3 regions of the Streptomyces sp. NPDC001515 genome follow, and region 2 is predicted to be linked to each of the others. Evidence: riboswitches for the same ligand, from Rfam matches in the RefSeq annotation. Region 2 holds a riboswitch; each other region holds the start of a gene.

Region 1 (10,338 bases), on a different contig from region 2:
GAGCAGGAGCACGTTGGCGGAGGAGACGACCAGCGTCGCCAGGGCGAGCCGGGTCTTCTCGCCGCCGGAGAGCACCCCGGCGGGCTTGTCCACGTCGTCTCCGGAGAACAGGAACGAGCCGAGCGTCTTGCGGACCGCGACCAGGTCGAGGTCGGGTGCGGCGGAGCGCATGTTCTCCAGGACCGTGCGGTCCGGGTCGAGTGTCTCGTGCTCCTGGGCGTAGTAGCCGAGCTTGAGGCCGTGGCCCTGGATGACCTCGCCGGTGTCGGGCTGCTCGGCGCCGCCGAGCAGCCGGAGCAGCGTGGTCTTGCCGGCGCCGTTGAGGCCGAGGATGACCACGCGGGAGCCCTTGTCGATCGCGAGGTCGACGTCGGTGAAGATCTCCAGCGAGCCGTAGGACTTGGAGAGGCCCTCGGCCATGAGCGGGGTCTTCCCGCACGGCGAGGGGTCCGGGAAGCGCAGCTTGGCGACCTTGTCGGAGACCCGCACCTCCTCCAAGCCGGACAGCAGCCGGTCGGCGCGCTTGGCCATGTTCTGCGCGGCGACCGTCTTGGTGGCCTTGGCGCGCATCTTGTCGGCCTGCGCGTTGAGCGCGGCGGCCTTCTTCTCGGCGTTCTGGCGCTCGCGCTTGCGGCGCTTCTCGTCGGCCTCGCGCTGCTGCTGGTAGAGCTTCCAGCCCATGTTGTAGATGTCGATCTGGGAGCGGTTGGCGTCGAGGTAGAAGACCTTGTTGACGACCGTCTCGACCAGTTCGACGTCGTGGGAGATGACGACGAAGCCGCCGCGGTAGGTCTTCAGGTAGTCGCGCAGCCAGACGATCGAGTCGGCGTCGAGGTGGTTGGTGGGCTCGTCGAGCAGGAGCGTGTCGGCGTCCGAGAAGAGGATGCGGGCCAGCTCCACACGGCGGCGCTGGCCGCCGGAGAGCGTGTGCAGCGGCTGGCCGAGGACCCGGTCGGGGAGGCTGAGCGCCGCGGCGATGGTGGCCGCCTCGGCCTCGGCCGCGTACCCGCCCTTGGTCAGGAACTCGGTCTCCAGGCGCTCGTACTTCTTCATGGCCTTCTCGCGGGTGGCGCCCTTGCCGTTCGCCATCCGGTCCTCGTTCTCCCGCATCTTGCGCAGGATCTCGTCGAGGCCGCGGGCGGACAGGATGCGGTCCCGGGCGAGCACGTCGAGGTCGCCGGTGCGCGGGTCCTGCGGGAGGTAGCCGACCTCACCGGAGCGGGTGATGGTGCCGGCCGCCGGGGCGCCCTCCCCCGCGAGGCACTTGGTGAGGGTGGTCTTGCCCGCTCCGTTGCGGCCGACGAGGCCGATGCGGTCGCCCTTGGCGATGCGGAAGGAGGCGGACTCGATGAGGATGCGGGCGCCGGCGCGCAGCTCGACGCCGGAGGCGGTGATCACGGAAAAACTCCAGGGCGGAAGGAAAGGCGGAACGTCTGGCGATGTACGGCTCCGACGTCGTTACTCACGCCTACGCACAAGGAGGATGGCCATGGGGCCAGTCTACTGGCGGTGTCCAACGGATTTTCCTCCCGCTCGGACCGCCGGGGCCCCGGCCCGCCGCCGCCCCGAAAGCGGGCACGACGGCGTGAACCATCCGATACTCGGCGCATGACCGCGGGCAGCCGCGGAACGGGCAGAGGGTGGTGCCATGCGGTTCGACGACGACGCCGGGCTGGACACGTCCGAGGTCGGGGACCGCCGCAGCGGACGTGTCCCGGGCGGGCGGGCCACCGTGGGCGGCGGGATCGCCGGGGTCGTCGCGCTGCTCCTGGGCCTGTTCTTCGGCGTCGGGCCCGACCAGCTCGGGCTCTCCTCGGGCGGTCCGGACCCGGACGCGACGGCCTCGACGGCCGCCCGGGTGGCCGAGGACTGCCGGACCGGCCGGGACGCCAACACCAAGGACGACTGCCGGATCGTCGCGGTGGTCAACAGCGTGCAGGACTACTGGGGCCAGGAGTTCCGGCGGCGCGGCGACGCGTACGACGGTGCGCGGACGGTCCTGTTCGGCGACCGGGTCGCCACCGGCTGCGGATCGGCGACCTCGGCGGTGGGCCCGTTCTACTGCCCGGCGGACCGGCAGGTCTATCTGGACCTGGGGTTCTTCGACGAGCTGCGGACCACGTACGGGGCGAGCGGCGGGCCGTTCGCGCAGGCGTATGTCGTCGCGCACGAGTACGGACACCATGTGCAGAACCTGACCGGGACGCTGGACCGGGCCCGGGACGGACGGACCGGGGCGGACAGCGACGCGGTGCGGACCGAACTCCAGGCGGACTGCTACGCCGGGGTCTGGGCGCACCACGCGACGACGACGCCGGAGGAGTCCACGGGCCGGCCGCTGGTCACCGAGCTGACCGGGGCCGACATCCGGGACGGGCTCGACGCGGCCGCCGCGGTCGGGGACGACCGGATCCAGGAGAGGTTCCAGGGCCGCGTCACCCCGGAGTCCTGGACCCATGGCTCGGCCGCGCAGCGCCGGCAGTGGTTCACCACGGGGTTCCGCACCGGGGACGCGGCCGCCTGCGACACCTTCCGCTGAGCCGCAGGCCGCGCCCGGTCGGGCGGGCGTTGTCAGTGGCCGGTGGGAGACTGAGACACAGATCACATCCGGGCTGTCCGGGTCCGGTGCGGACGCGAAGGGACTGAGCACGATGGCAGGCACGGCGACGGGTGTTCCGACCGTCTACCCGACGATTCTGTACGCGGACGCCAAGGCCGCGATCACCACCCTCACCGAGGGCCTCGGCTTCACCGCGGAGGCGGTGTACGAGGCCGAGGACGGCTCGGTGACGCACGCGGAGCTTTCCTGCGGGAACGGCAGGGTGATGCTGGGGTCCAAGGGCCGCGACGGGGTGTTCGCCCGGGTGATGCGGGACGCGGGCCCGGCGGGGGTGTACGTGGTGGTGGACGAGGTCGACGACCACCACGCCCGCGCGGTGGCGCACGGGGTGGAGATCCTGATGGAGCCGACGGACCAGGACTACGGCTCGCGGGACTACATGGCGCGGGACGCCGAGGGCAATGTGTGGAGCTTCGGGACCTACGCCCCGGGCGCGCAGGGCTGAGGGGCCCCTGGAGCCTGCCGGATGCCGGCGCGGCGCCTGCAAGGAGGGCCCTGGGGGACCTTCCGCATGCGGCCGACGCGGCGCCCGTGCCGGCACGTGCGGGGCCGGGGCGCCGCACCGGCCGCCCCCGGCCCGGGTGGCGGGCGGGGTGCGGCCGTCGGTTCAGGCTCCGCCGGTGTGCACCTGGAACGCCGCCTTGCGGACGGCCTTGGCGAGCGCCGGGTCGGGGTGCGCGGCGGCCAGCGCCACCAGGACCTGTACGGTGCGCGGATGGCCGACCGCCCGGACCTCGTCCAGCAGCGCGGGGACGGTGCCCTGCACGGCCGAGTCCAGGTGCCGGACCAGCAGCGCGGTCTCGCCGTGGTCGGCGACGGCCGCGGCGGTGTCCACCCAGAGCCAGGTGGCCTCCTCGCGGCTGAGGACCTCCTGGGCGTCCTCGGGGTCGGCCCCCTCGTACTCGGCGAGCCAGAGCAGTGCGTAGGGCCGCAGCGAGGGGTCGGCGGCCACGGACCGCACCTCGGGTTCGGCGGGGGCGCCGACGACCCGGAGCGCCTCGAAGGCGAGCCCGCGCAGCAGCGCGTCCTCGCCCCGGGCCACGCCGAGCAGTTCGGCGACGGCGCTGCCCACGGGCCGGGCGGCCAGCCAGGCCCGGTATTCGGCGCGGGCCGGGCCGGGGGTGAGGCGGGCGCAGCCGAGCAGCATGTCGGCGGCGGACTGCTCGATGTTCCCGGCCGGGCTCTGGGCGGCGACGCAGATCTGCTCCAGCTTGACCCAGACCGCCCAGTTGCCGAGCGGGGTGAGCGTGGCGTGCCCGGGGTGCAGGGTGAGCGCGCCGACCGCGGCCAGCCCCTCCAGGGCCCAGTCCAGCAGCAGCGCGACCAGGGCGGCGGGGTGGGCGGTGGGCTCGGGCGCGGCGGGCGCGGGCAGCGGCTGGGGTCCGTACGGGACCTCGCAGCGCTCCTCGTGCAGTTCCGCGACGCGCTGGCCGAGCAGGTCCAGGAGGACGGGCACCGCGACCGGGCCCGCCGAGAGCTGGAGCAGGGAGAGCACCTGGGGCACGGCCTCGACGGCCTCGGCGACCGCGGTGGACTCGATGCCGCGGGGTGCGGGGTGGACGAGCGACCAGGCGTCGAAGAGCGCCACCCAGCCGCGCAGCACGGCGGAGTCGTCGCGGTCCCAGGCGCGCAGCCGCCAGCCGGGCCGCGCGGTCTCGCCGTGCAGTTCCACGAGTCCGGCGAGACGGGCCCGGTCCCAGCCGGAGCGCACCTGCTCGGGGGACAACTCCAGCGCCGCCGCGGCCTGTTCGAGGGCGTGGGCGGCGAGCGGGGGTATGCCCGCCCGGGTGCCGTCGGCCGCCCAGCGGGCGATCCGGACGGCGTCGGCGAGGGCGGCCCTGGCCTGGCGGGCCAGTTCGGCCCGGGGCGGGGTGCCCTCGGGAGGGCGCGGCGCGGGCCTGGTGCGCCGGGTCGTCACGGCCTTGCGAGCGGTGGCGAGGGGTCGCGGGCGGACAAGTCGCAGCCTGGAGTCGCGCGGGGTACGGGACGTCACGGGGAGCAGTCTTGCCTCTGACGGCCCGAAAGCCCAAACGGAACCCCGCTGACCGCTCCGGGGAGGGGTCGGCGGGGCCCGGGGACCAAGCACCCGAAGCGGCACATCGGCTCACATCAGGGGCGTGAGGAAGCGGCGCAGGGTCTCTTCGTAGTGGACCGGGTCGGCGTTCCACATCGCGCCGTGCGGAGCCCGGGGCACGGGGTGCAGGGAGACCAGGTCGGGGCGGAGCGCGGCGAGCTCCCGGGACGGCCGCCAGGGGGCGAGGGTGTCGTCGGGGCCGTGGAAGATCAGCGTGGGGACGTGCAGGGTCGCGGGGAGCGAGGTGTCCAGGAGGGGGGCTCCGTGCAGGCCGGTCTGGCCCTGGGCGGCGCGGACGGCCAGCGGCCTCAGGACGGAGGGGACGCCCCGGGCGGCGGCCAGGGCCCGCAGGGTGACGGACCAGTCGAGGACGGGCGAGTCGAGGACGAGGCCGCGGATCCGGTCCCGGAGCGCGGAGTTGACACTGGCGTGCAGGGCCATGGCGGCACCGGTGGACCAGCCGTGCAGGACGACCTGCTCGGCGCCGTAGCGGACGGCGAAGCGGAGGGCCGCGTCCAGGTCGCGCCATTCGGACTCGCCGAGGTGGGAGAGGCCGTCCGGGGAGCGCGGGGCGCCCGGATCGCCGCGGTAGCCGAGGTCGAGCACCGGGAGCTGCTGCCCGTGCAGGAAGCCCAGCACGTTGAGGGGGTGCGCACGGGTGGTGCCGATGCCGTGGACCGCGATCACCCAGGTGGCGCGGGCCCCGGGGACGAACCAGGCGGGCAGTGCGCCCAGTTCGCCGGGGATCTCGACCTCGCGGAAGTCCAGGCCCAGCGCCTGGGCGGGGTCGCTGGCGTACACCTCTGGGGTGATGTGGACCTTGGCGCCGGGGACCAGGACGCCCCGGTCGACGCGCTCCAGCCGGCGCACGACGGTGTCGGCGGCCTGGTGGGCCTGGTCGAGCACCGGTCCCACCACCGCGTGGACGCCGTCGCCCGCCAGTCCGTAGGTGCCGGGCCGCAGCGAGGCGAGGGACCGGGTGAGGGTGACCTGTCCGGCCGCCGTGGCGTGCACGGTCAGGCCGCGGTCGGCGGGAAGGGGTCGTCCGGACGGCGCCCCGAGGGCGGCGTCGCTGGAGAGCCGGCCGGCCGCGACCGCGGCCGCTCCGGCGCCGAGGATGGTGGTGACGGCCGCTGCCGTCGCTGTTGCCGGGCGCACGGCATCAGTCTCCGGGGCTCCCCGGGGCAGGGCCACCGGACGGGGGCCGTCCGGTGGCCCGGCCGTATACGGGCGGGGACGGCGGCGGTCAGCGCGGGCGCTGCCCGTACCCCTTCAGGGCCTCGCCGACCTCGGCCAGTTGCCCGGGGGTGAGCAGGGCCGGGGTGCGGCCGGGGACGGAGCTGGCGGTGAGCCAGAGGCGGCAGAGCCATTCCAGCTGGGCGGTGCGGTCGTACGCCTCGTCGAGGGTGGTGCCGTAGGTGACGGTGCCGTGGTTGCCCAGCAGACAGCCGGTGCGGTCGCGCAGGGCCAGGAGCATGTTCTCGGCCAGCTCCTCGGTGCCGTAGCGGGCGTAGGCGGCGACCCGGACGGGGCCGCCGAGCATCGCGGAGGCGTAGTGGAGTGAGGGCACCTCGGTGACCAGCGTCGAGACGGCGGTGGCGTGGACGGCGTGGGTGTGCACGACGGCGGCCGCGTCGGTGTTCCGGTAGACGGCGAGGTGGAGCGGGAGTTCGCTGGTGGGGGTCAGTTCTCCATGGGTCTGCCTACCGTCCGGATCCACGGCCGTCAGATCCTGGGGGCGCAGCCGGTCGTAGGGCACTCCGCTGGGGGTGACGAGGATCGTGGAGCCGACCCGCGCGGAGACGTTTCCCGAGGTCCCCACGACCAGCCCCTCGGCGGCGGTCCTGCGGGCGGTCGCGACGACCGCGTCCCAGGCCGCTTCGATCGATTCGCGCCACTCATCGCTCATACGAAGATCCTTTCCACGGATGAGCGGCCCCGCGCCGCCCCCTCGCGCGGGACCGCGCCAGGCCCCGAATTCTGGGCCACGCCCGGCCCGTAGCGGAATCCCGTCGCCGTCCGGCGGGCGAAGAGGGCGGCCGGGCTCCGGTTGGGGTCACCGCAAAGCCCTGCCCAGTTCATCTTCCGTTCACCCAGCTTGCCTACGGTCCACGTGCCAATGACGTCGAACGATTGCCTGGGTAAATGGAACACATCACGCTGCTGCTCGCGATAGTGATCGTGACAGCTCTAGTGTTCGATTTCACGAACGGTTTCCACGACACCGCCAACGCGATGGCCACGACCATCTCGACCGGCGCACTCAAACCCAAGACAGCGGTGGCCATGTCCGCCGTTCTCAACCTCGTCGGCGCGTTCCTGTCGGTGGAGGTCGCCAAGACGATCTCCGGCGGGATCATCAATGAAGACGGGCTCAGAACCGAGGTCATCTTCGCGGCGCTCGTCGGCGCCATCCTGTGGAATCTGCTGACCTGGCTGGTCGGCCTGCCCTCCAGTTCCTCCCACGCCCTGTTCGGCGGCCTCATCGGCGCCGCGGTGATGTCCGCCGGCTGGTCCTCCGTCGACGGCGGCACCGTCGTCACCAAGGTGCTGCTCCCCGCGGTCGCCGCCCCGATCGTCGCCGGTGTCGCCGCCCTGCTGGCCACCCGGCTGACGTACCGCATCGGCGGCCGGATCAAGGGCGACGCCCAGGAGAAGGCCACCGCCAAGGGCTACCGGGCGGGCCAGATCGCCTCGGCCGGCCTGGTCTCCCTCGCCCACGGCACCAACGACGCGCAGAAGACCATGGGCATCATCACGCTCGCCCTGGTCACCGGCGGCGTCCTCTCCCCCGGCTCCAACCCGCCGGTCTGGGTGATCGTGAGCGCCGGTCTCGCCATCGCGATGGGCACCTACCTCGGCGGCTGGCGCATCATCCGCACCATGGGCAGCGGACTGACCGAGCTCAAGCCGCCGCAGGGCTTCGCCGCCCAGACCAGCGCGGCCACCGTCATCCTGGCCTCCTCGCACCTCGGCTTCTCCCTCTCCACCACCCAGTCCTGCTCCGGCGCGGTGATGGGCGCGGGCCTCGGCCGCCGGGGGGGCGTGGTCCGCTGGTCCACCGCCACCCGGATGTTCGTCGCCTGGGGCCTGACCCTGCCGGCCGCCGGTCTGGTCGGCGCGGGCGCCGAGTTCGTCACCAAGCAGGGCACCTGGGGCGTCGTCGTCGTGGCGGTGCTGCTGGTCGCCGGCTCCGGTGCGATCTGGGCGCTCTCGCGCCGCAAGCCCGTGGGCCACGACGACGTCGCACCGTCCGGCGCCCGGACCGCGCCGGACGCCGAACCGGCCGGTGTCGTCACCACCGCCATCGCGGCCGTCAGCCCGCCGCCCACGCTCGCCGCCCAGCCCGACCTGACGGCGACCCTTCCGGCCCCGGCCGCGCCCGTCACCGCCGATCCGGCCCGACCCGCCACGGTGTAAGGACACACACATGCACATCGACTGGGCAGCACTCGGCACCGTCTTCGGCGTCTCCCTCGTCACCACCGTCGCCCTGGTGGGCCTGTTCACCCTCGGCATCGTCGGCCTTTCCAAGCAGCCGGAACCGGCCGCGCGGGGCGGCGCGGCGGGCGGGTCGGTCCTGCTGGCCCGCGCCGGCGGGTACGTCTGCTTCGGACTGTGCGCGGCGGCGGTCGCGTACGGGATCTATCTGATCGTCGCCTGAGGGCCGTACGCCCTCTCCGACCCCCACCGGGCCGGGCGCCCCTTCGCGGGTGTCCGGCCCTGTGTGTGTCCGCCCACACCGCGCCCCCGCAGGTCAACGGCAAGTTGACGGGTGTTCGCGGAGCGTGGTGGACTGCCGGAGCCATTACGGCGACAGCAGAGGAAGCCGGTGCGAATCCGGCGCGGTCCCGCCACTGTCACCGGGGAGCGGTCCCCCCTCTCGGACGTCACGGCCCACCGGGCCGGAAGACCGGGAGACCGCGGATCCGGGAGCCAGGAGACTCTGGTCGCCGTCTCGTCGAACCAGGGCGCGGACCCTGAGTGAGGACATATCGCCATGCCCGGCCCCGTCGCCAACCCTTCCCCGCCGCTTCCCCGTACCGGGGCCCGCCGAGGCGCCACGGCCGGCTGACCCGTGCGTGCCGATCGCGTCTTCGCGTACGGCGCCACGGCCGGGATGATCGGTGATCTGCTGCTCGGTGACCCCCGCAGGGGCCATCCGGTGGCCGCCTTCGGGCGGGCCGCGGCGGACGTCGAACGCCTGCTGTGGCGCGACCACCGGGGGTGGGGCGCGCTGCACACCCTGGTCTGCGCCGGCGGCGCCGCCGGGGCCGCCGCCCTGGCCTCCCGCGCCCTGCGCCACCGCCCCGCCGCCTCCGTGGCCCTGACCGCCGCCGCCACCTGGTCCGTCGTCGGCGGAACCTCCCTGGGGCGCGAGGCGCGGGCCATCGGCGGCGCGCTGGCCGCCGGGGACGTCGAGGGGGCCCGGGAACGGCTGCCGCATCTGTGCGGCCGCGACCCGCAGTCCCTGGACGGACCGCAGATCGCCCGTGCCGTCGTGGAGTCCGTCGCCGAGAACACCTCGGACGCCGTCGTCGGCGCCCTGGTGTGGGGGGCGCTGGGCGGCGTCCCCGGACTCGTCGGCTTCCGGGCCGCCAACACGCTGGACGCCATGGTGGGCCACAGGTCGCCCCGCCACCGGCGCTACGGCTGGGCCTCCGCCCGCCTCGACGACGTGGCCGGCTGGCCCGGCGCCCGGCTGACCGCCCTGCTCGCCACCGCCGCCGGAGGGTCGCCGCGCGCGGCGCTCCGGGCCTGGCGGGCGGACGCGGCCGCGCATCCGAGCCCCAACGCGGGCCCGGTGGAGGCCGCGTTCGCGGGGGCGCTCGGCGTGCGGCTCGGCGGCACGCTGGCCTACGGCGGCCGGGTCGAGCACCGTCCCGTGCTCAACGGCGCGGCGGGCCGGGCCGTGGAGACCGCCGACATCGAACGCGCGGTACGGCTCTCGCGCCGGGTCGGCGCCCTGGCGCTCGGCGTCAGCGTCGTGGCCCGGCTGGGCGCGGGCGCGGCTGCCCGCCGCCTCCGGTCCCGGGCCGGGGCCGCCCCCTCCCCCACCACCGGACGGAGCAGGACATGAGCGGCGGACTGCTGGTCGCCGGGACCACGTCGGACGCGGGCAAGAGCGTCGTCACGGCGGGCATCTGCCGCTGGCTGGTGCGCCGGGGCGTGAAGGTGGCGCCCTTCAAGGCGCAGAACATGTCGCTGAACTCCTTCGTGACCCGCGAGGGCGCCGAGATCGGACGGGCCCAGGCCATGCAGGCCCAGGCCGCCCGCGTCGAGCCGACCGCCCTGATGAACCCGGTGCTCCTCAAGCCCGGGAGCGACCGCTCCAGCCAGGTGGTGCTGATGGGGCGCCCGGTCGGCGAGATGAGCGCCCGGGGCTACCACGGGGGCCGGCAGGAGTCCCTGCTGTCCACCGTCACGGACTGCCTGGAGCGGCTGCGCGGCACGTACGACGCGGTGATCTGCGAGGGCGCGGGCAGTCCGGCCGAGATCAATCTGCGGCGCACCGACATCGTCAACATGGGCATCGCGCGGGCCGCCCGCTTCCCGGTGGTGGTGGTCGGCGACATCGACCGGGGCGGGGTCTTCGCCTCGTTCTTCGGAACGACCGCGCTGCTCGCGCCCGAGGACCAGGAGC
Region 2 (10,338 bases):
ATCAGCGACCCGACCACCCGCCCCGAACCGGAGGAACTCACCGCCGCATTTCTCCAGCTGCGCGCTCTGCCCGCGTTGTTCGCCGGGGAGTCCGAGACCGCGAAGAAGTACACCGAAGCCGCCCTGGCGATCGGTCAGTGGTCCGACGCGCTGCTGACTCGGGAGCAGTGCGTCGCCCAGCTCGGCTTCGCCGCTGTGATGGAGGGCGACCATGCCCGCTCCATCGCGCTGCTCGAACAAGCGCTGGAGATGTCCGAGGCCCGGGGCGATGTGTGGCACCGGTGCTATCTGCTGTGGGCCCTGGCCGTCGGCCACAGCGAGGCCGGGCGGCCCGAGCTTGCCCTGGAGCCCCTCGAGCGGGCTCTCCGGCACACGCGAGAGATCGACGAGCACCTGGGCGAAGCCGCTCTCAGCGAGACCTTGGCCTGGGTCCTCTCCTCCTGCGGCGACCCGCGCTCGGCAGCGGTCGTACTGGGCGCCGTGGACCGTGTGTGGCTCCCGTCGGGCGCTCCTCGCCTCTTCGGCTTTACGCTCCTCACCGCTCATCGTGAGCGCGGACTCCAGAGCGCGCACCGGCAACTGGGTGAGAACGAGTACCGGCGGGCCTACCGGCAGGGGCAGAGCCTCGGCCTGCGGCGGGCGGTAGAGCAAGCATTCGCAGCACATCAGCCCGGGTAAGCGGGCCCTCTCCCGCGCTCTCGGGAGCCGGCGCCGCGGCGGTTCGACCGAAGACCGTCGAGGTGTGCGGACCGAGGTGTTCGGGCCACGCCGAATCGTCTCGATCCGCCGGGTGGGCCTGGCCAGTCTGGAACGCAGCGACGCTGCCCGCGCCCTTCCAAGCGGACAGCACGGCAGACAAGGAGCACAACGTGAAGCGCATGCTCACCGCACTGGCCGGAACCGCACTTCTGGGGGCCGGTCTCTTCGGGGCGCCGGGGGCCGCGGCGGCCGAGACGGCTGCGGACACCGCTGTGGCGAACACCTGCGATGCGGGCTACTACTGCGTGTACTGGGACGCCAACTACCAGGGTCGGGAGTTCCTGTTCGGCGGGAACAACTCCAGTTGGGCCTCCTGGGCGATCTTCAACGACGACTCGTCGTCCTGGAACGGAGGTACGTCGGGAATGGGCGTCATCCTCTACGGCGACGAGGGCTACAGCCGCCCCCTGGGCTGCCTCCCCGACGGCCGGGGCTGGACCCAGCACCGCCCCAACGACGACGGCGAAGGCAACAAGTGGACCTGGAGCTGCTGACCCCGGTCCCGTGACCCACCCCGGTCCCCGGGGCGGTACGCCGCCCCGGGGACCGCCTCGACCCGACGAACGAGGTGCCCCGCATGTTCCGTTTCCGCCCTCCGCGACGTATGACCGTGCTGCTCGCGGGGACGACCGCGCTGTGTGCTCTGGCCTCCTGCGGGCCGGCCCACGACAACGACCACCGGCCGGCTTCGGGGGTGTCGTCGCGAGCGGGGACGGCCCCCGTGACCCCGCCGACGATCACGTCCCACGAAGACCCCACCGGAGATTTCCGGAGCGACCCCAAGGGCGACCCGGCGGAACAGCGGCTGCTGTTCGAGACACAAGAACGCATGGTCGCCGCCTGCATGCGGAGTCGCGGCCGGGCGTACCGGCCCCTGGCCTGGCATGCTCCGGACCGTCCGGACGGCAGCGACGACGCCCACGGCGACGACGTCGCGGCACGCCGGCGCGAGGGGTACGGCGGCCTTTCGGCGCTCGTGCCGGCGCGCGCCGAGGACCCCAACGGCGACTACCTGCGGACCCTGCCCCGGGACGAGGCCAAGGCCTACGGTGCGGCCCTGTTCGGTACACAGGTCCATCGCCTCGAAGTGAACCTCCCCGACGGGGTGGTCTTCATGAATACGGACGGCTGCGTCGCACACGCCGAGCGGCAGCTGTACGGCGACCTGACCGTGTGGCTGAGAGCCCAGATGACGGTGATGAACCTGGCCAGTGAGATCAGCCGCAGGGTGACCGACGACGACCGGGCCGTCCGAACCCTGCCGGCGTGGCGTGACTGCATGAAGGCTCGCGGATTTCCCTACCGGGACCCGGTCGCCAGCCGGGCGGCGGTGTTCGCCAGGTACGAGAAAGAGACCGGCGGTCCCAGCGCCCGGCCTCAGGATCTCGACCGGCTCAGGCGCCGGGAGATCGCCGTTGCCGTCGCCGACGCCACGTGCGACGCGCGCGCCGGACGCGCGCGCACCATACGCGACCTCGAAAACCACTACCGTCGCAAGGTCACCCGGGAACACGCGGAACAGATCGCGGTCTACCGGACGCTCCGTCAGCAGGCCGCCGCCCGCCTGACGGAGCGCTGAGCCCGCCTGGCCCGGCTGCCTTCGCCTCGATCCCTACTGGCCCGCCCGCCCTCCTCTCAACGAGGATGGCTGTCGACGCGCAGGCGGACGGCAGCACCGGCACGGGCCGGGCAGGTTTCGGGGATGGCGACGACGTGTCGTTACGCATTCACTTCACCGTGGAGGACCTCGCGCGGACGCGCATCGCCGATGGGCCCGCCCCCTGCTTCGAGTTGAGCACCGCGGTGCGCCAACTTCAGGAACGGACCCATCTCGTCCGTCTCGGAGCCTGGCGCCACCGCACCCTGTCCGCCCTGCATCCTGCCTCCCGGATGGTCTTCGGACTCATGCCCTCCCGCGGCCGGGTCACCGAGTTTCTGAGCGGCGCGAACAGCTCCACCCCGGCCGAACTGCTCGAAGAGATCCGTGCCACGCCCCGGCGCCGCCTGCGGGCCAGTCTGGAAGGGACGGCGCGGCACCAGCCCCTGCCCTCGTGGGCTCTCCGGCTGCCGGACGACCCGGCGCTGCTCCAGCGGTTCTGCGACATCCTGGAGCACGTGGCCGGCCACGCCGTGGCCCCGCACTGGCAGGAGATTCAGGCCATGACGGCGGCCGACGCGGCGGTGCGCTCCCGCCAGATGCTCAGCGGCGGTGTGGAGAACCTTCTTGCCCGCATCAACCCGCGATGGATCCGCTGGCGGGCCCCCGTGCTGGAGGTAGCGGTGCTCTCAAGTTCAGACGCCGACGTGCACCTGGCCGGACAAGGGCTTCTGCTCCAGCCGTCGGTGTTTGCTGTGGAGGTTCCGGTGATCGACCTCGACACCGTGCCGCAGCCCGTCCTCACCTACCCGGTGGCTCAGCTCCAGGACGGGGTGACCACCCCCCTGTTCACTGCAGGGCGGGGCCGGACGGCACCAGCGGTCGACCTGGTCGGATCCATGCTGGGCCATACCCGGGCCGCGGTGCTCAGCGCCATCGTCGGCCACCCAGGCTGCTCGACCCAGCAGCTTGCCGCCCTCATCGGCATCGCCAAGGCCAGTGCCAGCGAGCACGCCACGACGCTCCGCAACGCTGGCCTGATCGACACCCACCGAGACCGCCGAACTACCGCCCACATCGCCACAACCACCGGCATCGCGGTGCTCAACGCGCCGTACGGACGACCCTAGTTCTGCCTGGGCCACGAGCCACGGCGCGCGCACCACTGGCATCAGATGGTGCGTGCTACACGGTGGTGGCGAGGCGCACCGGCGCGCTTCCATCAGCGTGACGGATCGAGGTACCCCTCACCGATGCGTCTATCGCACACCGCCACGAACGCGGGGACAACCGTAGGGACATCACCAGCGGCATCCGACCCACACCTGACGGGTAGTCGGGAAAGTCGGCAACAGGTCAGCATCCGTCCTGACACACCTGGTCGTCGAACAAGGTCCCTCATGATCACGCAGCCGTACGCGAACACCCGGAACCAGGCCCCCTCCAACGCCCCCTGTGGAGGCCATCCTCCGCCCGCACGTGACCACGGGTGACGAGGACCCCCACCGAGGAGAAAGAGCAGGTCAACGCACCCGACCGCGCGCCTTCAACGGCACCGCCGGCAGGGCCGGAGCGGAAAGCGGGGCGCCGTCGTAGCCCCGTACGGTGCCGAAGCGGTCGCCGTTCGTCCATGCCTCGCGGGCCTGCGCGATGTCGTCCTGCGTCCTGCCGATGAAGTTCCACCACATCACGATCTCCTCCTCGAACGGCTCCCCGCCCAGCAGCATCAGCCCCGCGTCCGACGCCGCGCGCAGGGGGAGTTCGGTGCGGCCGCAGCCGAGGTAGAGCATGGAGCCGGGGAGGACGGGGACGCCGTCGACCTCGGCCTCGCCGGACATGGAGAGGACGGCGTACTCGAAGTCGGGGTCGAGGGGGAGGCGCGCCTCGGTGCCGTGGGCGAGGGCGAGGTCTGCACCGACGATGGGGGTGTAGGCGGTGCCGGGGGAGGTGGCGCCGTCGAGGGTGCCGAGGATGACCGTGGCGGTGAGGCCGGGGGCGACCACGGTGGGCAGGTCCGTGTGGTGCTGGAAGTGGGGCTCGACGTCGCGGTGGGCGTCGGGGAGGGCGACCCAGAGCTGGGCGCCATGGAGGAGGGCGGCGTGCTGCCGGGGGCTCTCCTCGGAGTGGCTGATCGCGCGGCCGGAGGTCATCAGGCCGAGTTCGCGGGGGCGGATGGTCTCCAGGCTGCCGAGGCTGTCGCGGTGGAGGACCTCGCCCTCGTGCAGCCAGCTCACGGTCTGGAGGCCCATGTGCGGATGGGGCGGCACCTGCATCCCGGGCTCGTCGGCGATGTCGTCGGGGCCGTAGTGGTCGACGAAGGCCCAGGCGCCGACCATGCGGCGGCCCAGGTTCGGCAGCAGCCGGCGGACCTCGGTCGACTCACCGAGCCGGACGTGTCGCGGGGTGAGGAGTTCGCGTACGGGCTCGGCGACGACGAAGCCCCGCCCTCCGCAGACGGAGAGTGCGGCCTGGCGATCGAGATTGCTCATGGCGCTCAACCTATTCCCGTGCGACTGCGCGTGGCCGGACTCCACGCCGAATATTTAGTGGAATGTTAAACCATCTATCGGTGTTGTGGCGTACGGACAGGTACGGGACCGGCCCGGCCGCCGCCCTCGACCGAGGAGGTCACATGAGCGACGCCTACTACGAGTTCGGCACCGCCGCCGAGCGCTGGGAGCGTGCCCGGTTCTTCTTCGACGCGAAGGAGTACACCACCGCCGCCCGCATCCTGACCGGCCTCGTCGAGGAGGTTCCCGAGCAGGTCGCGCCGCGGCTGCTGCTGGCCCGCGCCTACTACCACTCGGCGCGCCTCGTCCGGGCCGAGACGGAACTGCGCGCCGTCCTGGAGCGCGACCCCGTCGAGGAGTACGCCCGGCTGATGCTCGGACGCACCCTGGAGCGCCAGGGCAAGCAGGCCGAGGCCGACACGCATCTGCGGATGGCCGCCGCGCTCGCCGGGGACTTCCCGGCGAAGGGTGACGTCTGAGGTTCCAGGCAGCGTCCGGAGCCCCGTTCCGGAAGACGCCGCCGGGCCCGCACCCCCGTCAATGGGGGTGCGGGCCCGGCTCCGCGCGTGATACCCCACGGGCATGAACGATCTCTCCACCCCGCGTCTGCTGCTTCGTCCGATGACCGTCGCCCACGCCGAGCGGGTGGCGGCGGGCAGCCCCATCGACGGGGAGCGGTGGGCCCCCGGTTTCCCCTCCCCCGGCGAGCGTGCCGCCGCCACCCGCTTCCTCGCCGACTGTGCGACGAGCGGCGACCCCACTCCCTTCGGTTCGTACGCGATACGGCTCCGCGCGGACGGGCTGGTCGTCGGGGGCATCGGCTTCCACGGGGCGCCGGACGGCCGGGGTCACGTCACGATCGGATACGGGCTCGTGCCCTCCGTGCGGGGCAAGGGGTACGCCTCCGAGGCGCTGCGCGCCCTGCTCCGGTTGGCCTGGGAGCAGGGCGTCGTGTGCGTGCACGGGGACACCGATCTCGACAACACCGCGTCCCAGCACGTGATGAGCGCGGCCGGCATGCGGTTCGTGAAGCAGGACGAGCGGCTGAAGCACTACCGGATCGAGTGGGGCGGCCACGACGACACCCGTTGAACGGGCGCGCCCGTTCAACGGACGGAGCCCGCCGGATCGTTCCCGGCGGGCTCCGTCCGTTGACGGCCCGGGTGTCAGCCGGTCAGGGCCGCCGTCCGGTCCGCCTCGCCGTTCCGGGCCGCGTCGCGGTCCGGGGACGGCACCAGCAGGCGTTCCGCCAGCGAGCCGAAGACCAGGCCGAAGACGGTCCACAGGGTCGCCTGGACCGCCAGCGTGGCCAGGCGGAACTCCCAGAGCAGCGAGGCCGGGAAGTCCTTCCCGACCTCGTCGTACGACGGGAGGAAGGCGTACGCGAGGCCGATGACCAGCACATAGCCGCCCGCCGCGGCGATGCTCGCGTTCCAGTTGCCGAGGCGCGGGGCCAGCCGCTTGCCGGTGAGGACGGCCGCCACGGCCAGGAGCACGCTGAGGGCGACCATCAGGAAGAACAGCGTGGTGCGCGAGCCGATGGTGTCGGGGTTGCCGACGGCCGGCGGGTTCGCCGGGTACTTCAGGAACGGCACGACGTACACCGCGAGCAGGGCCGCGCCCGCGAGGAGTGCCGCCGTGGCCCTCGGCCCGAACCGGCCGACGCGGCCGAGCGCGTAGCAGAAGACGAGTGCGGCGATGCCGCCCACGGCTACCCCGAAGACGAGGACGCCGGTGGCGAGACCCGCGGTGGACTGGAGGGTGCGGCTGACGAGTTCCCCGCCGCCGCCGTGGTCGTGGCCGTGCGCGTGCGCCTCTTCGAGCGCGATGGCCGCGTCGACCCGCGGCTCACCGAGGAAGTGGGCGACCAGCAGGGCGAAGGCGCCGGCGATCAGGCCGGCCAGCATGCCGCGGACCAACAGGGCCCGTACGGATAGAGAGTTCATGGGTGTCCCCTGGCTGAAGCGGCAGGATCAGTGGCAGGGGAAACCGAGGAGGTGGCGTCCGTCGTGGACCCATTCGTGCACGCCCTCACCGGAGATGAGCGCGGTGGCGCCCTGCTCGGCTCCGACGAAATAGAGCAGGACCAGCATGAGGATGCCGAAGAAGACCGCCCAGGGGGCCAGGGTCCTCAGCGAAACGGGGGTGACGGCGGGTGCGCCGGTGACGGGGGCAGCGGACTGTGCCATGGCAGAACCTCCTGAGGGAACACGCGTCCCGATCGTGGTGCCTGAGACGAAGGTGCCGGGTCTGACTTCCCGCACGCGTGCGGGTACACAGTGGCGCGACCGTGCCGGATTCCCACCGGACTTCCATCACACCCTCGTCATGTCGTCGCGACGATACAGCCTGCGCGCGGGTGCCGCCATGGTGCCCGAGGCGGGCGGCGGGCAGCCGGGATGCCAGGGTGGGCACGGGCAGGTGACCCTTGTTCGGGAAGGGGAGTGCGGTGGTGACGGTACGGGTGATGCTGATCTCACCGGCGATGAACCCGGGGCTGCGCGAGGCCCGGTTCGCCGGGGACGGGCCGCTCGACGCGGCCGGGTTCCGGCAGGCGCGGGCGGCCTCCGCGCGTCTTCCGGCCGCCGACGGGGCCGTACGCGGACCGTCCCGGCGCTGCGCCGCCACCGCCGAGGCCCTGGGTCTCGACTGCGATGCCGAACCCGCGCCCCACGACTGGGAGTTGGGGCGCTGGACCGGGGAGCGGCTGGACTCGGTGGCCGCGCGCGAGCCCGATGCCGTGGCCGCCTGGCTCGCGGATCCGGGCGCCGCCCCGCACGGCGGTGAGTCCCTGCTCGACCTCTGCGTACGGGCCGGGTCCTGGCTCGACGCGCTCGCCGCCGGGGCGGGCGGCCGGCGCCGGGTGCTGGCGGTCGCGGAACCCGCCGTGGTGCGGGCGGCGACCGTCCACGCGCTCGGCCTCCCGGCGGTCGCGTTCTGGCGGCTCGACGTCCCTCCGCTCACCCTGACCGAACTCGGCGGCCGGCCGGGGCGGTGGAACCTGCGGTGCGGGCGGCCCCTGACACCCTCGTAGAGCCTGTCCGGCCCTTCCCGTCCGTCCGCCCGCAGGGCGTGGCCGGGCGCTGTCCGGTGCGTGCTCTCGGCGTGCGGGGCGTCGCCCGGCAGACGGGAAGGGGCCGGACAGGCTCCCGGGGCGCTCAGCTGTCCCGGTACGTCTCCAGCAGCCGCAGCCAGATCTCGCTGATCGTCGGATACGCGGGCACCGCGTGCCACAGCCGGTCGATGGGGACCTCACCGGCCACCGCGACCGTCGCCGAGTGCAGCAGTTCGCCGATGCCGGGGCCCACGAACGTGACACCGCGCAGGATCTCCCGGTCCAGGTCGACGACCATGCGGGCGCGGCCCCGGTAGCCGTCCGCGTACAGCCCGGCTCCGGCGACGTCCGCCAGGTCGTAGTCGACGGCGCGGACGCGGTGGCCCGCCCGTTCCGCCTCGGCCAGGGTGAGGCCGACCGAGGCCGCCTCGGGGTCGGTGAAGACGACCTGGGGCACGGCCGCGTGGTCCGCCGTGGCCGTGTACGGGCCCCAGGGGTCCGCGTCCGGGTCCGCGGCCTCCTGCCGGGCCCGCGCGGCGATGGCGGCGCCCGCGATCCTGGCCTGGTACTTGCCCTGGTGCGTCAGGAGGGCGCGGTGGTTGACGTCCCCGACGGCGTAGAGCCAGGGGGTGCCCTCGACGCGGCAGCTGTCGTCGACCGTGAGCCAGGAACCGGGCTCCAGGCCGATCGACGCGAGGCCCAGATCGTCGGTGCGCGGGGCGCGGCCGGTGGCGAAGAGGATCTCGTCGGCCTCGACGCTCTTCCCGTCGTCGAGTGTGACGACGACGGGTCCGTCCGGGTCGCCGCGCCGTACGGAGGTGGCGGAGACGCCCGTACGGATGTCGGCGCCCGCCTCCGTCAGCGCCTCGGCGACCAGCTCGCCGGCGAAGGGTTCCATCCGGGGCAGCAGCCCCCGCCCGCGGACGAGCAGGGTGACCTGGGACCCGAGCGCACCCCAGACCGTGGCCATCTCGACGCCGACCACTCCCCCGCCGACGACGACCAGGCGGCCCGGCACCTCCTTGGCGCTGGTGGCCTCCCGGCTGGTCCAGGGGCGGACCGTGTCGATGCCGGGCAGTGCGGGGAGGACGGCCCGGCTGCCCGTGCAGACGGCCACCGCGTGCCGCGCGGTGAGCCGGTGCTCCGTACCGTCGGGAGCCGTGACCGTGACCTGTTTCGGTCCGGTCAGACGGCCGTGACCGCGGTGGACGACCGCCCCGATCCCCTCCAGCCAGGCGACCTGTCCGTCGTCCTTCCAGTGCGAGGCGTAGTCGTCACGGTGGGCGAGCACCGCCTCGGTGTCCAGCGGGCCCCGTACCGCGCCGGCGAGGCCGGGGACGCGGCGGGCGTCGGCGCGAGCCACGACCGGGCGCAGCAGGGCCTTGCTGGGCATGCACGCCCAGTAGGAGCACTCGCCGCCGACCAGTTCGGACTCCACGACGGCGGTGCTCAGCCCGGCGGCGCGCGCCCGGTCCGCCACGTTCTCACCGACCGGGCCCGCACCGATGACCACGACGTCGTACGCGAGGGGCTCCACAGCAGAGGCAGATGTCATGGCCCCATTCTGGCCATGGGGGTGCGGGGCGGCCACATGGGCAGGCGGAATAGCGCGAGCACGGACACCGTTGTGCCGGACACGTCGATACGGGCACGGAAAAGAGGGAGCAGAGCATGAGCACGGTTGAACTCACCAAGGAAAACTTCGATCAGGTGGTCAGTGACAACGAATTCGTCCTGATCGACTTCTGGGCTTCCTGGTGCGGCCCGTGCCGGCAGTTCGCACCGGTCTACGACGCGGCGTCCGAGCGTCACCAGGACCTCGTGTTCGCGAAGGTCGACACCGAGGCGCAGCAGGAGCTGGCGGCGGCGTTCGAGATCCGGTCCATTCCGACGCTGATGATCGTCCGTGACAACGTGGCGGTCTTCGCCCAGCCCGGCGCGCTGCCGGAGGCGGCCCTGGAGGACGTGATCGGCCAGGCCCGGAAGCTGGACATGGACGAGGTCCGCAAGTCCATCGAGGAGCAGCAGAAGGGCCAGAAGTAGGCCCTCCACTGCCGCACGCAGACCCCGCGCGGGGCGGTTCAGCCCCCGACGCTCCGCTCGGAGAGGCGGACCGAGAGTCCGTAGTCGAGTTCGGCGCCGTCGACCAGCAGGGCCTCGACGGTGTGCGTCGCGGGGTCGATGTCCGCGACCATGCCGTCGCCCGCGTAGCGCGGATAGCCCGACTCCCCGGTCTCGCCCGTGGCGGTCACGACCGCCGAACGGATGGCGGGGCCGGGCCCCAGATTGCCCGCGTCTCCGCCGGAGACGAGCGTGGCGCCCGTGGGCGTGCCGGAGTCGTGACCGGATGCGCCGGGGAGACCGACGCGGGCGGGACCGTCCGACGCCTCCGAGCCGTCCGGGCGGGCGGTGCCCTC
Region 3 (10,338 bases), on a different contig from region 2:
CATCAACGCGGGCGGGCGGGTGCTGCGGATCGAGCGGCTCCGCCTGGCCAGCGGCGAGCCGATGGCCATCGAGACCACCCACCTCTCGGCCAAGCGCTTCCCGGCGCTGCGCCGCTCGCTGGTGAAGTACACCTCTCTCTACACGGCGCTGGCCGAGGTGTACGACGTGCGGCTGGCCGAGGCCGAGGAGACCATCGAGACCTCGCTGGCCACCCCGCGCGAGGCCGGCCTGCTCGGTACGGACGTGGGTCTGCCGATGCTGATGCTGTCCCGCCACTCGCTGGACGAGCAGGGCGAACCCGTCGAGTGGGTGCGGTCGGTGTACCGGGGCGACCGGTACAAGTTCGTGGCCCGCCTGAAGCGCCCGCTGGACTGATCCGGCAGGGCCACTTCCGGCCACCCCGACCGGCCCCCGTGGGAACCCTCCCACGGGGGCCTTCCGCTGCCCGCACGCGACCCCCCTCACCCCCATTGGTCTGGACCAACCCCCCGACGGATAAGGCCATTTCGACCCCTCGTACGCGACGCCGTGACCGTTGCCGGACCGCAATGCGGACGGGGGGTGACGGTAGCCGGGACACTGCCCTAGATTTCCTGCGCATTACAGGTGCTCAGCGAGGGGACGGAGTCGCCGCCATGTCAGCAGATCCTGACGAGAAACCACCCGCCATCACCCCGGTCCGGGTGGTCATCGCCCTCTGCCTCGTCGCGCCGTTCGTGGCGATGCTGTGGGTGGGCTCGTACGCGAAGGTCGACCCGACCTTCATCGGAATCCCGTTCTTCTACTGGTACCAGATGCTCTGGGTGCTCATCTCCACGGCGCTCACCATGATCGCGTACAAGCTGTGGCAGCGTGACCAGCGCGCCCGCAAGGGAGGTGCGTCGTCATGAAGGACGGCGTGAACGGCGTCGCGCTCGGCGTCTTCATCTTCTTCTTCGTGGCCGTCACCGTCATGGGCTTCATGGCGGCCCGCTGGCGCAAGGCCGAGAACGAGGCCAGCCTCGACGAATGGGGCCTGGGCGGACGGTCGTTCGGCACCTGGGTCACCTGGTTCCTGCTCGGCGGCGACCTCTACACCGCGTACACCTTCGTCGCCGTCCCGGCGGCGATCTACGCGGCGGGCGCGGCCGGCTTCTTCGCGGTGCCGTACACCATCCTGGTCTACCCGCTGATCTTCACCTTCCTGCCCCGGCTCTGGTCGGTGTCGCACAAGCACGGCTACGTCACCACCTCGGACTTCGTCCGCGGCCGCTTCGGCTCCAAGGGCCTGTCGCTGGCGGTCGCCGTCACCGGCATCCTGGCGACCATGCCCTACATCGCGCTCCAACTCGTGGGCATCCAGGCGGTGCTGGACGTGATGGGCGTCGGCGGCGGCGAGAACACCAACTGGTTCGTCAAGGACCTGCCGCTGCTGCTCGCGTTCGCGGTGCTCGCGGCGTACACCTACTCCTCCGGGCTGCGCGCGCCGGCGCTGATCGCCTTCGTCAAGGACGGGCTGATCTACCTGGTCATCGCCGTGGCGATCATCTACATCCCGATCAAGCTCGGCGGCTTCGACGACATCTTCTCGGCCGCCGCGGACAAGTTCGCCGGACCGCCCGGCGGCAAGCCGACCGGGGCGCTGGCCCCGCCCGAGGCCGGGCACTGGGGGTACGCCACGCTGGCACTCGGCTCCGCGCTGGCCCTGTTCATGTATCCGCACTCGATCACGGCGACGCTCTCCAGCCGCAGCCGTGACGTGATCCGCCGCAACACCACGATCCTGCCGCTGTACTCGCTGATGCTGGGCCTGCTCGCCCTGCTCGGCTTCATGGCGATCGCGGCCGGCGTGAAAGTGGAGAACGGCCAGCTGGCGATCCCGCAGCTATTCGAGAACATGTTCCCGGACTGGTTCGCGGGCGTGGCCTTCGCCGCCATCGGCATCGGCGCGCTGGTGCCCGCCGCGATCATGTCCATCGCGGCGGCCAACCTGTTCACCCGCAACATCTACAAGGACTTCCTGAAGCCCGACGCGACGCCCGAGCAGGAGACCAAGGTCTCCAAGCTGGTGTCGCTGCTGGTGAAGGTCGGCGCCCTCGCCTTCGTCCTCACCATGGACAAGACGGTCGCGATCAACTTCCAGCTGCTGGGCGGGATCTGGATCCTCCAGACCATGCCGGCCCTGGTCGGCGGCCTCTTCACCCGCTGGTTCCACCGCTGGGCGCTGCTGGCCGGCTGGGCGGTCGGCATGGTCTACGGCACCGCCGCCGCGTACGGGGTGGCGAGCCCCACGCAGAAGCACTTCGGCGGCTCCTCCAAGGAGATCCCGGGCCTCGGCGAGATCGGCTACATCGGTCTGACCGCCTTCGTGCTCAACGTCGTGGTCGTGGTGGTCCTCACGTTCGTCCTGAACGCCCTGAAGGCCCCCGCCGGCATCGACGAGACCTCCCCGGAGGACTACACGGCGGACGCGGGCGACCCCGGGGTGACCGAGGTGCTCCCGCCGGCCACCGCCGGTGCGCCGGGCGGGCACTGACGCACGGTCACGGGCCGTCGCGCCCCCGGCTGCCGGGGGCGCGACGGCCCGTTCGCGCGCGGGCGCGGAACCCGGTCGCGGACCGTGCCGGGGCGTGGGGCAGACTCCGCACATGGACATGACGATCCGACCGGTGGACCCCTCGGAGCACGCCCTCCTCGGCGAGATCACCGCCGAGGCCTATCTCGGGGACGGGCTGCTGGACTTCGGTGCCGACGACCCGTATCTGGTGCACCTGCGCGACGTGGCCCGGCGGGCCGCCGAGGCCGAGGTGCTGGTCGCGGCGGACGCCGGGGGGCGGGTGCTGGGCGGAGTCACCTACGCGGCGCCGGGCAATCCCTGGGCGGACATCGCGGGACCGGACGAGGCGGAGTTCCGGATGCTGGCGGTCGCCCGCGAGGCGCGCGGGGCGGGCGCGGGCGAGGCGCTCGTACGGGCCTGCATAGCCCGCGCACGGGCCACCGAGGGCGTCACGGGCCTGGTGCTGTCGACCCAGCCGGCCATGCGCGGGGCGCACCGGATCTACGAACGCCTCGGCTTCGTACGGACCCCCGAGCGGGACTGGGATCCGATCGACGACCTGAGGCTGCTGACCTACCGGCTGGAGCTGCACTCCTCCGTCTGAGCACCCATGCGACACAACATGTGGGGGCCGCCTCATCCGGCGGCCCCCACATGTATGCTCATGCTCGCTGTCGCCGCAGGGGAATCCGGTGCGAATCCGGAACTGTCCCGCAACGGTGTGTTCGGTGCGCTTTCGCGCACCTCCAGTCCGAGGACCTGCCGACAGCGCACCCGGCTCGACCGAACCGGGTGCCCAGACGTCCGGGCCTCGTGGATGGGCCGGTGGACGCCGCACGGAGTGCCGCCCTGTCCGGGCCCCGCTCCGCCCGGCTGCCCCCGCGCACCCGACGGCCCCGAGCCGAGCGAGGGAGAGCACCAGGTGACCATCGCGCCAGCCGATCCGGTCTCAGCGGCCGAGTCAACGGGAAGCACGGGCGACGGACCGGGGGCCGCGCTGCTGCGGACCCTGACCGCGCTCACCGCGGACCTGCCCGACACCGACCCCGGACGGGTCGCCGCCGCCGCGCTGCGCGGCCGCAGCGCCCACGCGGACGAGGCCGAGCTGCGCTCGCTGGCCACCGAGGCCGCCGCCGGGCTCATCTCCGAGGACCCCGCCTACTCCCGGCTCGCCGCCCGCCTGCTGACCCGCGCCGTCGCGGAGGAGGCGGCCGGGCAGGGCGCCACCTCGTTCTCCGCCTCGGTCGCCGTGGGCCACCGCGAGGGGCTGATCGCGGACCGCACCGCCGCGTTCGTGGCGCGGCACGCCGACGCGCTGGACGCGCTGGTGGAGGGGGCGCTCGCCGAGGGCGCCGACGACCGCTTCGGCTACTTCGGGCTGCGCACCCTGCACAGCCGCTATCTGCTGCGCCACCCGCACACCCGTCAGGTCATCGAGACGCCGCAGCACTTCATGCTGCGCGTCGCCGCCGGACTGGCCGAGGACGAATCGGCGCGCGCCCTGGACGAGGTCGCCGCGCTGTACGGGCTGATGAGCCGGCTGGACTATCTGCCCTCCTCCCCCACGCTCTTCAACTCCGGCACCCGCCATCCGCAGATGTCCTCCTGCTATCTGCTGGACTCGCCGCGCGACGAGCTGGACTCGATCTACGACCGCTACCACCAGGTGGCCCGGCTCTCCAAGCACGCGGGCGGCATCGGTCTGCCGTACTCCCGCATCCGCGCCCGGGGTTCGCTGATCCGCGGCACCAACGGGCACTCCAACGGCATCGTGCCGTTCCTGAAGACGCTCGACGCCTCCGTGGCGGCGGTCAACCAGGGCGGCCGGCGCAAGGGCGCGGCGGCGGTCTACCTGGAGACCTGGCACGCGGACATCGAGGAGTTCCTGGAGCTGCGCGACAACACCGGCGAGGACCAGCGGCGCACGCACAACCTCAACCTGGCGCACTGGATCCCGGACGAGTTCATGCGCCGGGTGGAGGCGGACGGCACCTGGTCGCTGTTCTCCCCGTCGGACGTGCCGGAGCTGGTGGACCTGTGGGGCGAGGCGTTCGACGCGGCCTACCGGGACGCCGAGGCCCGGGGCCTGGCGCGCAGGACCCTGCCGGCCCGTGAGCTGTACGGCAGGATGATGCGGACGCTGGCCCAGACCGGCCAGGGCTGGATGACGTTCAAGGACGCCTCCAACCGGACCGCGAACCAGACGGCGGAGCCGGGCCGCGTGGTGCACTCCTCGAACCTGTGCACCGAGATCCTGGAGGTCACCGACGACGGCGAGACGGCCGTCTGCAACCTGGGCTCGGTCAACCTCGCCGCGTTCGTCGAAGGCGGCACGATCGACTGGGAGCGGCTGGACGCCACCGTCCGCACCGCCGTGACCTTCCTGGACCGGGTCGTCGACATCAACTTCTACCCGACCGAGCAGGCCGGCCGGTCCAACGCCCGCTGGCGCCCGGTGGGGCTGGGCGCGATGGGGCTCCAGGACGTCTTCTTCAAGCTGCGGCTGCCTTTCGACTCCCCCGAGGCCCGCGCGCTGTCCACGCGGATCTCGGAGCGGATCATGCTCGCCGCGTACGAGGCGTCGTGCGATCTCGCGGAGCGCTCCGGCCCCCTCCCCGCCTGGTCCGAGACGCGTGCCGCCCGCGGGGTGCTGCACCCCGACCACTACGACGCCGAGCGGGCCTGGCCGGAGCGGTGGGACGCGCTGCGCGCCCGGATCGCGAAGAGCGGGATGCGCAACGCGCTGCTGCTCGCCATCGCGCCGACGGCGACGATCGCCTCGATCGCCGGGGTGTACGAGTGCATCGAGCCGCAGGTCTCCAACCTCTTCAAGCGCGAAACGCTCAGCGGTGAGTTTCTCCAGGTCAACGGCTATCTGGTGGAGGAGCTGAAGGCGCTCGGCGTCTGGGACGCGCGGACCCGTGAGGCGCTGCGCGAGGCGAGCGGCTCGGTGCAGGGCTTCGCGTGGATCCCCGAGGAGGTGCGGGCGCTGTACCGCACGGCGTGGGAGATCCCGCAGCGCGGCCTGATCGACATGGCGGCGGCCCGTACACCGTTCCTCGACCAGAGCCAGTCGCTCAACCTGTTCCTGGAGACGCCGACGATCGGCAAGCTCTCCTCGATGTACGCGTACGCCTGGAAGCGCGGGCTCAAGACGACGTACTACCTGCGGTCCCGTCCGGCGACCCGGATCGCCCGCGCGGCGTCCGCCGCCGCCGCCGTCCCCGCGCAGGCTCCGGCGCCCGACGCGGACGCGATCGCCTGCTCCCTCGAAAACCCCGAGTCCTGCGAGGCCTGCCAGTAATGAGCGCCACCGACGAGAAGAACCTGCTCGACCCGGGCTTCGAACTGACCCTGCGGCCGATGCGCTACCCGGACTTCTACGAGCGCTACCGGGACGCGATCAAGAACACCTGGACGGTGGAGGAGGTCGACCTCCACTCCGACGTGGCCGATCTCGCCAAGCTCTCGCCGGGCGAGCAGCACATGATCGGCCGGCTGGTCGCGTTCTTCGCGACCGGGGACTCGATCGTCGCCAACAACCTGGTGCTGACGCTGTACAAGCACATCAACTCCCCCGAGGCGCGGCTGTACCTGTCGCGGCAGCTCTTCGAGGAGGCCGTGCACGTCCAGTTCTATCTGACGCTGCTCGACACGTATCTCCCCGATCCGGAGGACCGGGCGGCGGCGTTCGCGGCGGTGGAGAACATTCCGTCGATCCGGGAGAAGGCGCAGTTCTGCTTCCGGTGGATGGACTCGGTCGAGAAGATCGACCGGCTGGAGACGAAGGCCGACCGCCGCCGCTTCCTGCTGAACCTCATCTGCTTCGCTGCGTGCATCGAGGGGCTGTTCTTCTACGGCGCGTTCGCCTACGTGTACTGGTTCCGTTCGCGCGGGCTGCTGCACGGTCTCGCCACGGGCACCAACTGGGTGTTCCGGGACGAGACCATGCACATGAACTTCGCCTTCGAGGTGGTGGACACCGTCCGCAAGGAGGAGCCCGACCTCTTCGACGAGGCCCTGGAGCAGCAGGTCACGGCCATGCTGAGGGAGGCCGTCGAGGCGGAGCTGCAGTTCGGCCGCGATCTGTGCGGGGACGGGCTGCCGGGGATGAACACCGATTCGATGCGCCAGTACCTGGAGTGCGTCGCCGACCAGCGGCTGACCAGGCTGGGCTTTCCGGCGGTGTACGGCTCGGAGAACCCGTTCTCCTTCATGGAGCTCCAGGGCGTCCAGGAGCTGACGAACTTCTTCGAGCGGCGCCCCTCCGCGTACCAGGTGGCGGTGGAGGGCACGGTCGGGTTCGACGACGACTTCTAGACCCGCGCCCAGCTCCTGACGTACGGACGCCGTGCGGCCGCCACCGGCCGCGCGGCGTCCGCCGTTCCGGGGGGTTCGGTGGCGCGGGTGCGTTCCGCCTCGCGCAGGGCGCGGTCGATGCGCCGCTCCCGGGCGATGCCGAGGAGGGCGGGGGTCAGGACGACGACGATGACGGCGGATATGCCCAGGATGTTCACGAATGTGTTCATGGCTCTACTCTCGCCGCTCGCGCACGAGAACATCAGTGGCAGGACTGTCATTCGGCATCGAATTACTGCCACACTGGGGGCATGCTGAAGAATGTCGCCGCCCTGATGCTCGATGACGTCCATCCCTTCGAACTCGGCGTGCTGTGCGAGGTCTTCGGACTGGACCGCAGCGACGAGGGCCTTCCGGTGCACGATTTCGCGGTGGTCTCCGCCGAGGGCCCCGAGCTGCGCACCCACGCGGGGTTCACGATCCACACCCCGTACGGCCTCGACCGCCTGGAGGAGGCCGATCTGATCGCGATCCCGGCCGGCAGCCGCTTCGGCGACCGGGAGTTCCCCGAGGAGATCCTGGAGGCGCTGCGGCGGGCCGTGGACCGGGGCGCGCGGGTGCTGAGCGTCTGCTCCGGGGCGTTCCTGCTGGGCGCGGCCGGCCTGCTCGACGGCCGGCGCTGCACCACGCACTGGAAGCACGCGGACGTCCTGGCCCGCCGCTTCCCGCGCGCCCGGGTGGAGCCGGACGTGCTGTACGTGGACGAGGGCTCGGTGATCACCTCGGCGGGCACGGCGGCGGGGATCGACGCCTGTCTTCACTTGGTCCGGCAGGCGTACGGCCAGGACGCCGCCAACACGATCGCGCGCCGCATGGTGGTGCCGCCGCACCGGGACGGCGGCCAGGCGCAGTACATCCAGCGCCCGCTGCCCCGTGACCGCTGCGACACGGTCGGCGGCACCCTGGCGTGGATGGAGCGCCATCTGGACCGGGAGATGACCGTGGACCAGCTGGCCGCCCACGCCCACATGTCCCCGCGCACCTTCGCCCGCCGCTTCCAGCAGGAGACCGGTACGACCCCCTACCGCTGGCTGCTGCGCCAGCGGGTCCTGCTGGCGCAGCACCTGCTGGAGACCACCGACGAGACGATGGACACGATCGCCGGGCGGACGGGCTTCGGGAACGCGGCGGCCCTGCGCCACCAGTTCGTCCGCTCGCTCGGGACCACCCCGCAGGCGTACCGCAGGACCTTCCGCGGCCCGGACGGTCTGACCGAGGCGGCCTGAGCGCGGACGCACGGGAGGGGCCCGCCGGACGCCCGGCGGGCCCCTCCGCGGTGTCAGATGCCGCAGTTGGGCGCCGACCAGAAGTGCGTCGGGCCCTGGTTCACGTGGACGTGGTCGTTGTGGTCGGGGTAGCCGGGGCCGAGGATGCCCCGGAAGCCGTGGTAGCGGGCCTGCTTGGCGAGGGTGCAGAACGCGATCCCGCCGAGGTCGGCCGCGTCACCGTACAGATGGCGGCTGTTGGAGGCACCCCCCACCGCGCTGTTGCAGGAGTACGAGCGGAAGCCGCTGTTGATGGTGATGGGGCGGTCGCCGAGCGCGTGCCGCAGCGCCTCCAGCTTCCACATGGTGCTCAGCGCGTTGGCCTTGGCCGTCCCGGCCGCGACGGCCCCGCCCGACCAGGTGCTGTTGCACCGGTTGAGCTCGGCGTACGTGAAGTGGGCGGGGGTGCAGTCGTTGTCCTGGAGGGCGTAGATCTTGGACTGCGTGGCGGGTCCGGCGATGCCGTCGGCGGCCAGTCCGTAGGCGGCCTGGAAGCGCTTGACGGCGGCCGTGGTGGCGGGCCCGTAGGAGCCGTCGATGGCGAGCACGGAGTTGTAGCCGGGGTATCCGGCCACCCGGATCTGGAGCTGGACGACATCGTTGCCGGTGGCGCCCGGCGCCAGGGTCCGGGTCCAGGTGTAGCAGCCGTCGGCCTGGGCCGACGAGGCGGTGACCACCACCCCGCCCACAGCGGATGCCATGATCATGACAAGGCCGAGCAGGAGGCGTGCGGAACGTCTGAGCATGGGGGGCTCCCTCTGGTGGAGACTCTGTGGGGGGAAAGCCTGTCGGAGGAGTCAACGCGCGTCAACTACGCGCGTAGGAACGGAAGTTGACCGTCGAGTGGGAGGCCGCAGGCCCCGCCCCGGGGTTCCGGGACGGGGCCTGCGGACGCGACCGGCCGTTCACCGTGGTCACGGACGTTCACCACGGTCCCAGCCGTTCACACGGTCTCAGTCGTTCGGGACGGTCTCGTAGCGCGGGGTGTTCTCCGCCATCTGCCGCAGCGCGTCCTTGCGGTCGCGCTTGGAGAGCCGGTCGATGTACAGGTACCCGTAGAGGTGGTCCGTCTCGTGCTGGAGGCAGCGGGCGAAGTAGCCGTTGCCCCGCACCCGCACCGGATTGCCCTCGGCGTCCTGGCCGCGCACCACGGCGTAGTCCGGGCGCGCCAGCGAGGCGTACGCGCTCGGGACCGAGAGGCAGCCCTCGTTGGAGTCGTCCAGGACGCGCTGCTCGGGCGCCAGCTCCTCCAGCACCGGGTTGCAGATGGCCCCGGTGTGCCGCACCCCGTCGTCGTCGGGGCAGTCGTAGACGAAGACCTTCAGGTCGACGCCGATCTGGTTGGCGGCCAGGCCCACGCCCTCCGCCGTCCGCTGGCTCGCGAACATGTCGTCGATGAGCCGGGCCAGCTCCTCGTCGAACACGGTCACGTCCTTGCACTCCTTGTGCAGGACCGGGTTGCCCACCACCGTGATCGGACGGGACGTACCGCGCTCGCGGTGGGCCGTCTCCCGCGCCTCGCAGTCCTCGGTGTCGATGAGGAAGCCCTCCTCGTCGACACCGGTGGTCCGCTCGTCCGTCTCCTGCTGCGCCATCTCCGCCATACGCCTTTCTCACCCGGCACCGGCACCGGAACCCGGTGCCCGTACAGCCTACGGGCACCCGTCAGCAGACTTCTTCGAGATCCCGCCACTCACGGCTGTCCGGGCTGTCGGCGACCCAGCCGTCCAGCAGCCCGCGCACCAGCCCGGCGGGGGCCGCCAGACCGCATTCGCGCTCCGGCACCCACAGCTCGCCGGCCGTGCGGTGGCCGAGCGGGCCGGGGTGGCCCGGCTCGCTGTGGTCGTGCGGGTCCAGGTGCTCGCCGTCGCCCTCGTCGCTCTCCATCCGGCTCTCCGAGCAGGACCGGCAGAGCAGCCGGACGGAGGAGGACCAGTCCTCGGCGGCGAATCCGGCGTCGGAGGCCAGCTGCTCCAGCGCGTCCCGGTCCGCCTCGGTCGCCGCCTCCAGCAGCACCACCCAGGTCGGCACGGGCGACGGCGCCCACAGCTCGATCTCGTCGAAGACGGGGTACGCGGGCCCGGCGGCGGTGATCCGCTCGCCGTGCGGCACCCCGTCGTGCAGGACGACCTCGCCCCAGCGGCGGCCGGAGGACGGCAGCGGGATCGACAGCACCT

Evidence for each region. Region 2 has a riboswitch for cobalamin ahead of ACWCXC_RS10805 (CbtB domain-containing protein). Riboswitches for the same ligand answer to the same signal wherever they lie in the genome.
Region 1: linked by a shared signal. The riboswitch ahead of ACWCXC_RS06460 (cobalamin biosynthesis protein) and the one ahead of ACWCXC_RS10805 (CbtB domain-containing protein) in region 2 are both predicted to bind cobalamin.
Region 3: linked by a shared signal. The riboswitch ahead of ACWCXC_RS08985 (ribonucleoside-diphosphate reductase subunit alpha) and the one ahead of ACWCXC_RS10805 (CbtB domain-containing protein) in region 2 are both predicted to bind cobalamin.

What each region holds. Positions count from the first base shown of each region.
Region 1 is NZ_JBSFHN010000003.1:278,740-289,077, forward strand. It holds gene ACWCXC_RS06420 (ABC-F family ATP-binding cassette domain-containing protein) at 1-1,398, opposite strand, end outside; gene ypfJ (KPN_02809 family neutral zinc metallopeptidase) at 1,649-2,539, shown strand; gene ACWCXC_RS06430 (VOC family protein) at 2,652-3,065, shown strand; gene ACWCXC_RS06435 (hypothetical protein) at 3,228-4,538, opposite strand; gene ACWCXC_RS06440 (alpha/beta hydrolase) at 4,725-5,852, opposite strand; gene ACWCXC_RS06445 (class II aldolase/adducin family protein) at 5,941-6,603, opposite strand; gene ACWCXC_RS06450 (anion permease) at 6,840-8,114, shown strand; gene ACWCXC_RS06455 (hypothetical protein) at 8,125-8,358, shown strand; cobalamin riboswitch at 8,518-8,640, shown strand; gene ACWCXC_RS06460 (cobalamin biosynthesis protein) at 8,773-9,774, shown strand; gene ACWCXC_RS06465 (cobyric acid synthase) at 9,771-10,338, shown strand, end outside.
Region 2 is NZ_JBSFHN010000007.1:183,034-193,371, forward strand. It holds gene ACWCXC_RS10765 (ATP-binding protein) at 1-678, shown strand, start outside; gene ACWCXC_RS10770 (peptidase inhibitor family I36 protein) at 879-1,253, shown strand; gene ACWCXC_RS10775 (hypothetical protein) at 1,481-2,338, shown strand; gene ACWCXC_RS10780 (DUF5937 family protein) at 2,473-3,486, shown strand; gene ACWCXC_RS10785 (pirin family protein) at 3,880-4,845, opposite strand; gene ACWCXC_RS10790 (tetratricopeptide repeat protein) at 4,989-5,345, shown strand; gene ACWCXC_RS10795 (GNAT family N-acetyltransferase) at 5,449-5,958, shown strand; gene ACWCXC_RS10800 (CbtA family protein) at 6,033-6,812, opposite strand; gene ACWCXC_RS10805 (CbtB domain-containing protein) at 6,840-7,055, opposite strand; adenosylcobalamin (AdoCbl) riboswitch at 7,101-7,194, opposite strand; gene ACWCXC_RS10810 (histidine phosphatase family protein) at 7,334-7,900, shown strand; gene ACWCXC_RS10815 (dihydrolipoyl dehydrogenase family protein) at 8,025-9,476, opposite strand; partial or broken gene trxA (thioredoxin) at 9,587-9,964, shown strand; partial or broken gene ACWCXC_RS10825 (hypothetical protein) at 10,003-10,212, opposite strand.
Region 3 is NZ_JBSFHN010000006.1:35,935-46,272, forward strand. It holds gene ACWCXC_RS08965 (GntR family transcriptional regulator) at 1-376, shown strand, start outside; gene ACWCXC_RS08970 (DUF3311 domain-containing protein) at 637-891, shown strand; gene mctP (monocarboxylate uptake permease MctP) at 888-2,516, shown strand; gene ACWCXC_RS08980 (GNAT family N-acetyltransferase) at 2,629-3,141, shown strand; cobalamin riboswitch at 3,196-3,318, shown strand; gene ACWCXC_RS08985 (ribonucleoside-diphosphate reductase subunit alpha) at 3,460-5,841, shown strand; gene ACWCXC_RS08990 (ribonucleotide-diphosphate reductase subunit beta) at 5,841-6,857, shown strand; gene ACWCXC_RS08995 (hypothetical protein) at 6,854-7,066, opposite strand; gene ACWCXC_RS09000 (helix-turn-helix domain-containing protein) at 7,148-8,122, shown strand; gene ACWCXC_RS09005 (D-Ala-D-Ala carboxypeptidase family metallohydrolase) at 8,176-8,907, opposite strand; gene def (peptide deformylase) at 9,115-9,756, opposite strand; gene ACWCXC_RS09015 (tetratricopeptide repeat protein) at 9,827-10,338, opposite strand, start outside.